Regions from separate parts of the Xenorhabdus budapestensis genome, predicted to be linked through region 2. Evidence: riboswitches for the same ligand, from Rfam matches in the RefSeq annotation. Region 2 holds a riboswitch; each other region holds the start of a gene.
What was found. A riboswitch is a leader RNA that binds a small molecule or an ion and turns the genes downstream of it on or off. The one in region 2 is predicted to bind thiamine pyrophosphate.
Positions count from the first base shown of each region.

Region 1: another riboswitch for thiamine pyrophosphate. It lies ahead of thiB (thiamine ABC transporter substrate binding subunit); the one in region 2 lies ahead of thiC (phosphomethylpyrimidine synthase ThiC).
Region 3: another riboswitch for thiamine pyrophosphate. It lies ahead of thiD (bifunctional hydroxymethylpyrimidine kinase/phosphomethylpyrimidine kinase); the one in region 2 lies ahead of thiC (phosphomethylpyrimidine synthase ThiC).

Region 1 is NZ_CP072455.1:3,842,217-3,846,474, reverse strand. It holds gene thiQ (thiamine ABC transporter ATP-binding protein ThiQ) at 1-246, opposite strand, end outside; gene thiP (thiamine/thiamine pyrophosphate ABC transporter permease ThiP) at 239-1,843, opposite strand; gene thiB (thiamine ABC transporter substrate binding subunit) at 1,819-2,844, opposite strand; TPP riboswitch at 2,971-3,075, opposite strand; gene rppH (RNA pyrophosphohydrolase) at 3,192-3,722, shown strand; gene ptsP (phosphoenolpyruvate--protein phosphotransferase) at 3,745-4,258, shown strand, end outside.
Region 2 is NZ_CP072455.1:395,695-399,952, reverse strand. It holds gene dcp (peptidyl-dipeptidase Dcp) at 1-496, shown strand, start outside; gene nudC (NAD(+) diphosphatase) at 667-1,434, opposite strand; gene HGO23_RS01620 (HAD family hydrolase) at 1,672-2,334, shown strand; TPP riboswitch at 2,436-2,560, shown strand; gene thiC (phosphomethylpyrimidine synthase ThiC) at 2,754-4,258, shown strand, end outside.
Region 3 is NZ_CP072455.1:1,870,105-1,874,362, forward strand. It holds gene HGO23_RS08520 (amino acid permease) at 1-1,323, shown strand, start outside; gene cspE (transcription antiterminator/RNA stability regulator CspE) at 2,106-2,315, shown strand; TPP riboswitch at 2,450-2,542, shown strand; gene thiD (bifunctional hydroxymethylpyrimidine kinase/phosphomethylpyrimidine kinase) at 2,583-3,383, shown strand; gene fbaB (class I fructose-bisphosphate aldolase) at 3,497-4,258, opposite strand, start outside.

The DNA of each region.
Region 1 (4,258 bases), 920 kb from region 2:
CAGATTGTTTTCCTGAAACAGCATGGATACTGGGCGCTTGGAAGGAGCTGTATTTGTATGATTTTCTCCATCCAACCAGATATCACCACTCTTCACGAATTGAAAGCCTGCCATTAAACTTAATAATGTACTTTTGCCCGCCCCACTGGGGCCGAGGATTGCAATACGTTCGCCCGCTTCGACGTTGACATCGAAACGCATGGCAATCTGCTCATAGGTGTAAGTAACATTTTCAAGTTTAATCATGGCGTCGACCCGGTAATCGTTCAAGAACACTAAATAAAATAAAACAGAGAAGCAGTAGCAGGAATGCAGTCACAGCACCATCTTGACTGCGATATGCCCCGATTTGCTGATAAAGGTAGAAAGGCAGTGTGCGGAAATTCTCGTCTCCAAATAATGCGACAACACCAAAATCCCCGATTGACAGCACGCTGGCAAAAGCCAGTGCCTGCGCTAATGGGATTCTCAGAGCTTTAAGCTCAATCCAGCGTAAACGGTGGATGCCCTGAATATTTAAAGAGCGGCATAGCGGATTATAGCGTTCAGCCAGATCACGCATTGGATTATCCAGCACTTTTAAAGCATAGGGAATTGCCATCAACGCATTGGTCAGGATAATCAGTTCATAAGGGGAATCCGGCAACCCAACAGTATTATTCAGCAGAATAAAAAAGCCTGTTGCAAGGACAATACCGGGCATAGCAAGAATTAATAATCCACTGCTTTCTATTGCTTGTCCCCAACGGGATAAATGACGCAGGCGTAACTCACGGCTGCTCCATAACAGCATCATAGTCAGTAAAACACATAAGAAACCAGCGCCCAGTGCGATAATTACGGATGTTGTGAAAGCCCACCACAAGGCGGGTTTACTGAGGACATCAAACACGGCACTGTTCAAACCATCTACAATGACGGCCAGTAAAGGAGGGAGCAAAAACAGCAATGCTGTGGTGATAAGCAATCCATCACATAGTTTTTTCAGCCATGAATCCTGTGGATTACGCCATTGTTGTTGATGACCATACCCCACCGAAAGAACTCCTTTGAGCTTTTGGCTCAGCAAAACCAGACCAAGACAGCAAAAGAGTTGGATCAGCGCGAGCAGAGCAGCCTGACCAAGATCGTAGTCATACTTAATAGCCTGATAAATAGCGAGTTCAATTGTAGTTGCAGAAGGGCCGCCTCCCAATGCGAGCACCGCGGCAAAACTGGCAAAACACAGCATGAAAATCAGCGCTGCGGTTGGCAAGATCTGACGGCGTAGATAAGGCCATTCGACAAAGCGAAAATGTTGCCATTCATTCATACCAAGCTGTGCTGCAAGTTGCCGTTGTTCTACTGCGATACCTTCCAGCGATTGGAGCAGTAATCGTGTTGCCATTGGCATATTAAAGAAAATATGCGCCAACAAAATACCTTGCAGGCCGTAAAGGGTAAAACGGTATTCAATTCCTATCCATTGGCAAAGATTAGCCAGCCAGCCAATACGCCCATAAACAGTCAGTATGCCAAACAGGGCGACTAAAACAGGAAGTACCAGCGTCATGGCGCATAGACGTAAAAAAAGCGTTCTGCCCGGAAAACGACGGCGATAGAGCGCTCTTGCCAGAAATATTGCAGGTGTGACTGAGAATAAAGCAGACAAAAACGCTTGCCAGAAAGTAAAACGAATGACATGCCACAGATAGCTGTCACTCAAAAATGCCTGCCAGTGGCTTTCAGGCGCATTAAACCAAAGTACCCCGAAAGCTGACAGGGCAATGAGAAGCAGCAGGCCGGAGGCAATCACCCCCGGCAGTAACCAACCTGCAATTAACGGCTTACAGCACTTTGCCATGTACGGATCCATTGTGTACGGTGTTTGGCTACATCTTCTGCGTTGAATTGCAGTGATTTCTCAGGCACAGGCAGTTGTTTGAAAACCTCAGGTAGAGGTACGTCAATCACGGGATACATCCACTGGGTGGTCGGAATAGCTTGCTGGAATGCGGGTGAAACCATGAATTGCATGAATCTTTGTGCCAGTTCAGGCTGTTTGCTGGAAGCCAACTGGGCGGCGACTTCAATTTGTAAATAGTGCCCCTCGTTGAATATAGCAGCGGCGTAATTATCTTTTTTCTCGGATACGATGTGATAGCCCGGTGATGTGGTATAGCTAAGCACCATATCCCCTTCACCTTTCAGGAATAACCCATAAGCCTCACTCCAGCCTTTGGTGACAGTCAGTGTTTTTTTGGCGATTTTCTGCCACTCCTGCGCAGCATTATTACCATAGATATCCTGCATCCAGAGTAAAAAACCTAACCCAGGAGTACTGGTACGTGGATCCTGATAAATAATCTTCCAATTCTGGTGGCTGTTAATAAGCTCTTCCATGCTTTTGGGGGGATTAGGCAAGGTATTTTTGTTGTAAATAAAGGCAAAATAACCGTAATCGTAAGGAATAAAGGTATTGTTATTCCATGTGACAGGCAGTTTTAACTTTGTTGTATCAACATGGCTGGGAGTGAATAATCCAGTCTGTTGGGCAGCTTGGATCAGGTTATTATCTAACCCCAGAACAACATCTGCCGATGCTTTTTTGCCTTCCATTCTTATACGGTTCAGCAAAGATACACCATCTTCCAGGGCGACGAGTTTCAATTCACAGTCACATTCCGCTTCAAAATCTTTTTTGATAACAGGGCCGGGGCCCCACTCAGAAGCGAATGAATCATAAGTATAAACGGTTAATGTGGGTTTTGCTTGTGCTGCTTGAGCAAAGGCACATGCAGAAATCGATAATGCACTTATCGCAATAAATCTCGCAATAAATCGGAAAAATAGATGCTTAAACACTTTGCTCTCCTGTAGTTATTAATAGTAGTTATTAACAGTAACTATTAGCACTCATAATTAAATGAGTTATTAGCAAATTGGCAAAGGATTTGAGAAAGTGCCAGATAAAATTACTATTTATATATCAATGAATAGCAACTCAAATCCCTACGCCGATATCAGCCGGATCAGGTTCTACGGGTTTGTTCTCAGCGATGTTGCCCGGCAACAATCGCACCCCGTTGAGATGACCGTATTGTAGAGACTTCAGTTGTAACTGCAAAGCCCCATCATAGAGGTTTACCGTTTGAGATGAGTGTGAAACAATTAACTATCTTTTCAAATTCGTTTTATCAAGAGGTAGTCTGGTGATCGATGATGATGGCTACCGCCCGAATGTAGGAATTGTAATTTGTAATCGTCAAGGGCAGGTTCTCTGGGCCCGCCGTTATGGGCAGCATTCCTGGCAGTTTCCTCAAGGGGGCATCAATCCGGGGGAATCACCAGAACAAGCGATGTATCGTGAGTTGTTCGAAGAAGTTGGTTTAAATCGCAAAGACGTACGGGTTCTCGCCTCCACCCGTAGCTGGTTGCGTTACAAATTACCCAAGCGTTTGGTGCGTTGGGATACAAAGCCCGTTTGTATCGGGCAAAAGCAACGCTGGTTTTTATTGCAGTTGCTTTGTAATGAAACAGATATTAATGTTCAGCGCAGTAGTACACCAGAGTTTGATGGATGGCGTTGGGTGAGTTATTGGTATCCTGTCAGGCAAGTTGTTTCGTTTAAACGAGATGTATACCGCCGTGTGATGAAAGAATTTTCTTCTATTGTGATGCCAACGCAGGAATCTACTTCACAATCCTATTCAACCTATATATATCGTCGTAGAAGAAGTTAGATAATTAATTTAGGTAATCGTTATGCTCATGCGCTTACGGGAAATTGTTGAAAAGGTTGCGATGGCAACAAATTTATCAGAAGCGCTTGAGTTATTAGTCAATGAAACCTGTTTAGCAATGAACACGGATGTTTGTTCTATTTATCTGGCAGACCATCAGCGTCGTTGCTATTACCTGATGGCTACTAAGGGGTTGGAAAAGCCGGGAAAACAGGGGATAAGCCTCTCCTTTGATGAAGGCGTTGTGGGGGAAGTCGGGCATTTGTCGGAATTAATCAACCTTGCCGATGTGCGTGACCATCCTAGTTTCAAATATATTCCTCAAGTAAAAGAAGAGAATCTGCGGGCCTTTTTAGGGGTTCCGATTATTTATCGTCGCCAATTGCAAGGGATTTTGGTTGTTCAACAGAATGAACGCCGATTATTTGATGAAAGTGAAGAATCCTTTATGGTGACACTTGCTATGCAATTGGCTGCGATCCTTGCTCAAGCGCAGACCCGGGAGCTGTTTGGTCAGTATCGCCAGACACGTATCA
Region 2 (4,258 bases):
GCATTACCAAACTGGTGAAGCAATGCCACAAGCATTGGTGGATAAGATCAATAAGGCTGACAAATTCAACAAAGGTTATAGCATGACTGAGCTGCTGTCAGCCGCGTTGCTGGATATGCACTGGCATATGCTGACCGCTGCTCAGCCACAGCAGGACGTGGATAAGTTTGAAGCCAAGTCTCTGCAACAAGACAACATCTATCTCAGCTACGTACCACCGCGCTATCGTTCCAGCTACTTCAACCACATTTGGGGTGGCGGTTATGCTGCCGGTTATTATGCTTATCTGTGGACAGAAATGCTGGCAGATGATGCTTTTGCCTGGTTTACCGAACACGGAGGCCTGACGGCAGAGAATGGCCAACGTTTCCGCGATAAGGTGTTGTCACGTGGTAATAGTGAAGACTTGGAAAAACTGTATATCGACTGGCGCGGTAAGCCACCGAGTATTAAGCATATGCTGAAAAACCGAGGCCTAGAGGAACAAAAACAATAAGGTGTATTAAAGATTAAGAGTTACCCGTTTTGATATGGATATCGAATCCTTATACAAAACATAAGGTAACTCTCATGCTTTATACGGTCGCAGTAGGGGTAGCTGTTACCAGCTACCCCGCACAGATATGGACATGTTTTAAAAAGGATTAACTCATTGATCAATCAACATCACTGCTGACGACATAATGCAACCGCCTCCTCAATCAAACGGCGGGCAATCGTATCAGACGTAGGGATAAGGGGAAGCTGATCATAGCGATACCAATCTGCGCTAATAAGTTCGACAGGGTCATGCTCAATTTCACCGCTATCATAATCCGCCAGAAATCCCATCATCAATGAATTTGGGAAAGGCCACGGTTGAGAAGCGACATAACGCAAGTTACGGATTTTTATTCCACTCTCTTCCATCACCTCACGATGTACAGCTTCTTCCAGTGTTTCCCCCACTTCAACAAATCCGGCAAGTACCGTATGGATACCGTTACGATGGCGCTGATGCTGTGCCAGCAGAATGTGATCATCGCGACGAATGCCGACAATAATGCAAGGTGCAATTTGCGGATAATAATGTTCATCACAGCTCTGGCACAAACAAGCCCATTCATGCTGGCTCTGTTGCATTTTTTGTCCACAGTAACCGCAGTAATGATGAGAACGATAGAACTCAGCCAATTGGATTCCGCGTCCTGCCAGTTGAAATAACTTGGGATCTTGCTCTGCAATCCGACGAGGAGAAGACATATCTGCCTCCATCTTATGGCCTACCAGCCAAACAGTTTCCCCTAACCATTCACCGATAGCGTAAGCTACATAACCTTGCAATGACCACTGGTTGGCTGTTCCTAATGGCAATTCCCCTTGTGGTAGCCAAACTCTGTTTTCAAGGCTGACAATCCACCAGCCTCGTTCTATGCCTGTTAATTTTTTTTGCATTATCGGTTCCATCATTTGTTGCATCGGATGTTGTGTCATAGCCACATTGAAATATTAATTAAATGTTATTAAATCTTAGTGTAAGTACAGCATACTCCTCTTCATCGAATTCTGTCTGCAGTCTGTTATATTAATTACGTTTCTGAATGTTCATTTAATGCAGATAAAGTGTTTGATTTGCTTTCAATCAATAATATGCAGGTATCAATAGGTATCCTAAATTGAGGAATAACAACTATGTCACAACAGGTTGCCGTATTTGATTTGGATGACACCCTGATTTGTGGGGATTCCAGCCAGCTCTGGACTCATTATTTATGGGAAAAAGGCATCATTACTGACCCACGCTTTATAGAGGCAGACCAGAAAATGATATTGGATTACTGTGCAGGAAAACTGAATATGCAAGAGTATCTGGCGACCAACTTACAGGCACTCAGCCAAATTCCTCATGAGCAAATAGATATCTGGCTGACCGATTTCGTGGAAACCAAAATCAAACCTGTCTTCTATCCTGCCGCCAGAAAACAATTAGATATCTACCGCCATCAAAACATTCCTATTATCATCATTTCTGCCACCGTTTCTTTTGTAGTTAAGAAAATCGCTGCTGCATTTGGAGCACAAACAGCGATGGGGATTGATATGGTAATGAAAGATGGTTGTTATACCGGAGACATTCAGGGTATCCCTACCTTCCGGGAAGGAAAAGTTGCCCGTTTACAACAATGGCTGGCAGAGCAGAATTTATCGCCACAACATATCTATTTTTATACAGACTCTGCGAATGATTTACCGATGTGCCGATTTGCCACCAAAGTCTTTACCGTCAATCCAGATATACAATTGCGGGCAGCAGCAGAAGTTCATGGCTGGAAACAATTGAATTGGGCTTTATAGTCAAATAATTAACCCCAGGAAGTCAGTTTCACACGAAGAGTTCTGGTTTCAGCTTAGTGCTTTCTGGTTGCAGTTTTCAGAATCCCCTTTATACTCTGGGTGTTTTCTTGTCGGAGTGCCTAGCGTTCACCCTATCTCACGGTGGACACAGGCTGAGACCGTTTATTCGGGATCCGCAGAACCTGATCGGGCTAATACCCGCGAAGGGAACAAGAGTAATCACCCCGCTGATGTGTTCTTCTTGTTGTTGTACAGATAAATTGTTGTACAAACAAATCTGTCCGGATGACGTAATTCAGCAATCAACCATTACTCCCTGCGAGCTCCAGACAAGCAATTTTCTCAACTTAAGCCCTATCTGAGCGTCATGTTTTTTATTTGCGCAATGAGACAGGCGATAACACAGTCAGGAATTTGCTATGTCTAATGCTATTACTAACAACAGCGTTACCTCTACTGCTGACATTATCCCTGCAACCAATATCTCACCTAAAGCCCATCCAGCACGGCCACGTAAAGTCCAACGAGATGCAGCACAGGAATTTATCAGTTCGATTCAAGGTGTGACATTTCCCAATTCAAACCGTATTTATCTGGCAGGATCACGCGAAGATATTCGGGTTCCCATGCGGGAAATCCAGTTATCTCCCACACTGATTGGCGGAACGAAAGAGAATCCTCAATTTGAGGAAAACGAACCCGTGCCAGTCTATGACACTTCCGGCCCTTATGGCGATCCAGAAGCCATACTGAACGTACAAACGGGTTTGCAAAAGCTCCGTCAACCGTGGATTGAAGAGCGCAATGATGCTGAATCTGTCGCAAGCCTCAGTTCTGATTTTACTCAACAGCGCCTTGCAGATGCCGGACTGGATCACCTGCGCTTCAAACATCGTTCCCATCCATTAAAAGCCAAACAGGGCAGGCGCGTGACTCAATTGCACTATGCATGCCAGGGTATCATCACACCGGAAATGGAATTTATCGCACTGCGTGAAAATATGGGGCGTGAGCGTATCCGTGGTGAAATTCTGCTCCAACAACATACAGGGCAAAGTTTCGGCGCAAACTTACCGGATAACATCACACCGGAATTTGTTCGTCAGGAAGTGGCGGCCGGCCGTGCGATTATTCCTGCTAACATTAACCATCCAGAATCTGAACCGATGATTATCGGTCGTAATTTTCTGGTGAAAGTTAATGCCAATATCGGTAATTCCTCCGTCACTTCCTCTATCGAAGAAGAAGTCGAAAAATTGATTTGGTCTACCCGTTGGGGTGCTGACACGGTGATGGATCTCTCCACCGGACGCTACATCCACGAAACCCGTGAATGGATACTACGTAACAGTCCAGTACCCATCGGCACAGTTCCTATTTATCAGGCACTGGAAAAAGTCAATGGCATAGCGGAAAACCTGACATGGGAAACGTTCCGCGATACGTTACTGGAGCAGGCCGAACAAGGAGTGGATTATTTCACCATCCATGCAGGGGTGTTGCTGCGTTACGTTCCCATGACCGCCAAGCGCCTGACAGGCATTGTTTCCCGTGGTGGTTCAATTATGGCGAAATGGTGCCTTTCCCATCATCAGGAAAACTTTCTCTATACTCACTTTCGTGAAATTTGTGAAATCTGTGCGGCCTACGACGTTTCCCTCTCTTTGGGGGACGGATTGCGCCCCGGCTCCATTCAGGATGCTAATGATGAAGCTCAATTTGCCGAACTACATACCCTCGGTGAACTGACCAAAATCGCCTGGGAATATGATGTTCAGGTGATGATAGAAGGGCCGGGGCATATTCCGATGCAGTTAATTCGCCGCAATATGACAGAAGAACTGGAGCACTGCCACGAAGCGCCATTCTATACCTTGGGGCCACTGACAACTGATATCGCCCCGGGTTATGACCATTTCACCTC
Region 3 (4,258 bases), 1.5 Mb from region 2:
TTAAAGAACAGGCATATCCAGCTTATTGCTCTCGGTGGCTCAGTAGGAACAGGGTTATTTTTGGGCATTGCTCAAACGATAAAAATGGCTGGGCCTTCGGTTCTTCTTGGGTATGGCATTAGTGGATTTATTGCATTTTTGATAATGCGTCAATTAGGTGAAATGGTTGTTGAAGAGCCTGTAGCGGGTTCGTTTAGCCACTTTGCTTATAAATATTGGGGTAATTTTGCGGGTTTTCTATCCGGTTGGAATTATTGGGCAATGTTTATACTTGTCGGGATGGCGGAACTCACTGCGGTCGGTATGTATATCCAATATTGGTGGCCTGAAATTCCAACATGGGTTTCTGCTGCAATATTCTTTGTGCTGATTAATACCGTAAATTTGATTAATGTCAGGTTATATGGGGAAGCTGAGTTCTGGTTCTCTATGATCAAAGTTGCAGCTATCATTGGGATGATCCTTTTTGGCTCTTATCTGCTCATTTCTGGCACGGGAGGGCCACAGGCCAGTGTAACTAATTTATGGCAGCAGGGCGGTTTTATGCCTAATGGCGCTGTCGGCCTGATTATGGCAATGGCCGTTATTATGTTTTCATTTGGTGGCTTGGAAACTGTCGGGATCACTGCGGCAGAAGCTGAAAACCCGGAAGTTAATATTCCAAAGGCAACTAATCAGGTTGTTTATCGTATTCTGCTGTTTTATATCGGTTCGTTGTTCATTTTGCTTTCTCTCTATCCGTGGAAAGATGTTGTGGAGGGAGGCAGTCCATTTGTTTTAATTTTCCATAATTTGAATAGTTTTTGGGTCGCAAATGTCCTGAATATCGTTGTATTGACTGCGGCGTTATCTGTTTATAACAGTGGCGTTTATTGTAATAGTCGAATGCTGTATGGCCTGGCGAAACAAGGTAATGCACCGCGTATTTTGACTAAAGTGAACAAGCGTAGTGTTCCTGTTTTATCAATTGGATTGTCGGCGTTGGCTACATCAATAGGTGTATTGATTAACTATATTATGCCGGGTAAAGCATTTGAGCTTTTGATGGCATTGGTAGTTACAACGCTGGTGATTAATTGGATTATGATCTGTATGTCACACTTGAAATTTCGCGCTGCAAAAAATGCAGAAGGTGTTAAGACAAAATTCCAGGCATTTTGGTATCCATTTGGTAATTTTCTCTGTTTGATTTTCTTGGCTTTCATTCTTGTTATTATTCTGATGATGCCTGATATACGTATATCAGTTATTCTGATGCCGTTTTGGATCGGAATATTATGGGTAGGTTACTTATCTTCTAAATCAAATAAGGTCAGAGTATAAATTGTCTTGCTGAAAATGCGTACACTTTTCCAGCCGGGCATAATGCCCGGCTGATTTTTATAATGAATCCAATTTTATTAGATCGTTATGGCAGAGTGCTATTTCGGTAAAAGAAAATTGGTTAAAAAACCTACCTACAAAAATTGCATATAAAATAAATGTTATCCTGAAATGATATTTATTGTAGGTTGATATCTGGACAATTTGTTATTTAAAGCCCAGTCACTTTAGTGCTATAAAAATTATGTCATCATCTGACATATTGCCAGAATAGCAAGAGCTCAAAAGTTAAAGCATGAGTGTTTTGATTGAACAATATTTAATAAAGGTTAAACAAAACGTAAACTAATCAAATTTGGAGTAATCATATTTTACTTTCAAACATTAACATAAAATTAGCTATTATTTTGTTGCTTATTCAATTTATTTTGAAAGTTATAACTCTCTAGAATACCTCTTAATAGGTGTGAAAAACAGAATTATATATTAAATAAGTAAAAATGATTTCATTAAGTTAATGTTTTATTTTTCTGTTAATTCATGTGGTTATGTAATATAAATGCTTCCGATCAATATCAAATCGGAATAGATATTAAGAATTTAAAATATGTGCGTTAGCTCGTGCACCTGAAAAAAATGGCTTGCGATTATATAAAGAGTATGTGATAAAAACACCTGGGTAAACGAAGTACTGTTTCTGTTAATGAATAGCAGCAACGAATACTGGTTTGTTTCTTTTTATGCCAATCGGCGAATAAAGTGATTCAAAGGAAATTTTTGAAATGGCAAAAATCACTGGTACTGTGAAGTGGTTCAATGAGTCTAAAGGTTTTGGTTTTATTACTCCAGCTGATGGCAGCAAAGATGTATTTGTACATTTTTCTGCAATTATGAAAGATGGATTTAAAACATTGTCTGAAGGCCAACAAGTTGAGTTTGAAATTCAGGATGGCCCTAAAGGTCCAGCCGCTGCAAATGTCACTACTTTATAGTAAGAAGCAGTAATAAATTTATTTTAGCTGGTATGTTGGTGGCTGGCTGAATATATTTATCGTTAATATTTTCCATTAATTAATGATAACGCATTGCAAATATCACTCTATTGGGATACTAATAGAGTGATTTTTACTTTGGCTCGGGGCGTTCTTAAATGAACTGAGAAGTACCCGTATTACCTGATCTGGATAATGCCAGCGTAGGGAAGTCTTGGTATCTCTTGTTTGATACCCGCTTTTCTTGGGCTGGTGGTAGGAACTACCATCATGAGAATTAATTCATTGACTATTGCAGGAACCGATCCTAGCGGTGGTGCCGGCATTCAAGCCGATCTAAAAACATTTTCTGCCCTTGGCGTATATGGAACAACTGTAATAACAGCTCTCGTTGCGCAAAATACAACAGGAGTGCAGACAGTTTACAATATTGAACCCAGTTTTATTTCTGCTCAACTTGAATCGGTACTTTCAGATGTCAGAATAGATAGTGTTAAGATTGGAATGTTATCTAATTCTGCTAACGTTCATGTCGTTTCAGAAGCTTTCCACCGTTATCCGGTTCCTTATATCGTGTTAGATACCGTTATGCTGGCAAAGAGTGGTGATCCTTTATTATCGCAGGAAGCGGTAAAAGCTATGACGGAATTATTATTGCCAATCGTTTCTTTGATTACACCAAATTTACCCGAAGCCGCAACGCTATTGAAATGCTCTCTTGCGGAAACGGAAGATGAAATGTTGCGACAAGGACGTGAACTGTTATTGATGGGGTGTCAGGCCGTTTTATTGAAAGGAGGGCATTTGAAGCATGGAGAAAGCCCAGATTGGCTGTTTACGTCTGAAGGGGAATGGCGTTTTACAGCCCCCAGAATTAATACACGCCATACACATGGAACAGGTTGCACTTTATCGTCTGCCCTTGCAGCGCTGCGGCCGCGTTATTCCGATTGGAAGAGTACAATACCCGTGGCAAAGGCCTATTTGCAGAATGCTCTAATGCAGGCAGATACGCTAGATGTAGGGAAAGGAATAGGGCCGGTACATCATTTTCATCAGTGGTGGTAGGAAATAGTAGTAGGAATTATCACCATAATGTCGTGGTATTGTGATTCGAAAATGGGGATATAATATCCCCATTTCTAATACAGTGAATAACACAACAAATGAAGTAGGTTTTATCAGGCAATAGTGACGCTTTTGTCGAGATACACATCCTGAACAGAATGGATCAGTGCAACGCCTTCTTTCATTGATTTCTTAAATGCCTTGCGTCCCAGGATCAGTCCCATACCTCCGGCACGTTTGTTAATGACTGCGGTACGGACAGAATCACTCAGATCATTCACTCCGGAAGCTCCGCCAGAATTGATCAGGCCTGCACGTCCCATATAGCAGTTGGCGAGTTGATAGCGAACCAAGTCGATAGGGTGATTTGTTGTCAAATCAGTGTAGACACGTTTATCTGTGTGTCCGAAACTGATTGCAGTATATCCGCCATTGGTTTCTGCCATTTTTTGTTTAACGATATCTGCGCCGATAGTAGCTGCCAGATGGTTTGCCTGACCAGTTAAGTCGGCACTTGTATGGTAATCAACGCCATCTTTTTTGAAAGCTGAATTGCGTAAATAAGCCCACAATACAGTTACCATACCTAATTCATGCGCTCGTTCGAAAGCGGCAGAAATTTCTTCTATTTGACGGCGCGATTCGGGAGAGCCGTAATAAATCGTGGCACCAACTGCAACTGCCCCCATATTAAACGCTTGCTCAACGCTGGCATACAAGGTTTGGTCATATTGAACTGGATAGGTCAATGTTTCGTTGTGATTAAGTTTCACCAGAAACGGAATTTTATGAGCATAGCGGCGAGAGACGGATGCCAGAACACCATAAGTTGAGGCAACACAGTTACATCCTGCTTCGATTGCTAATTCAACAAT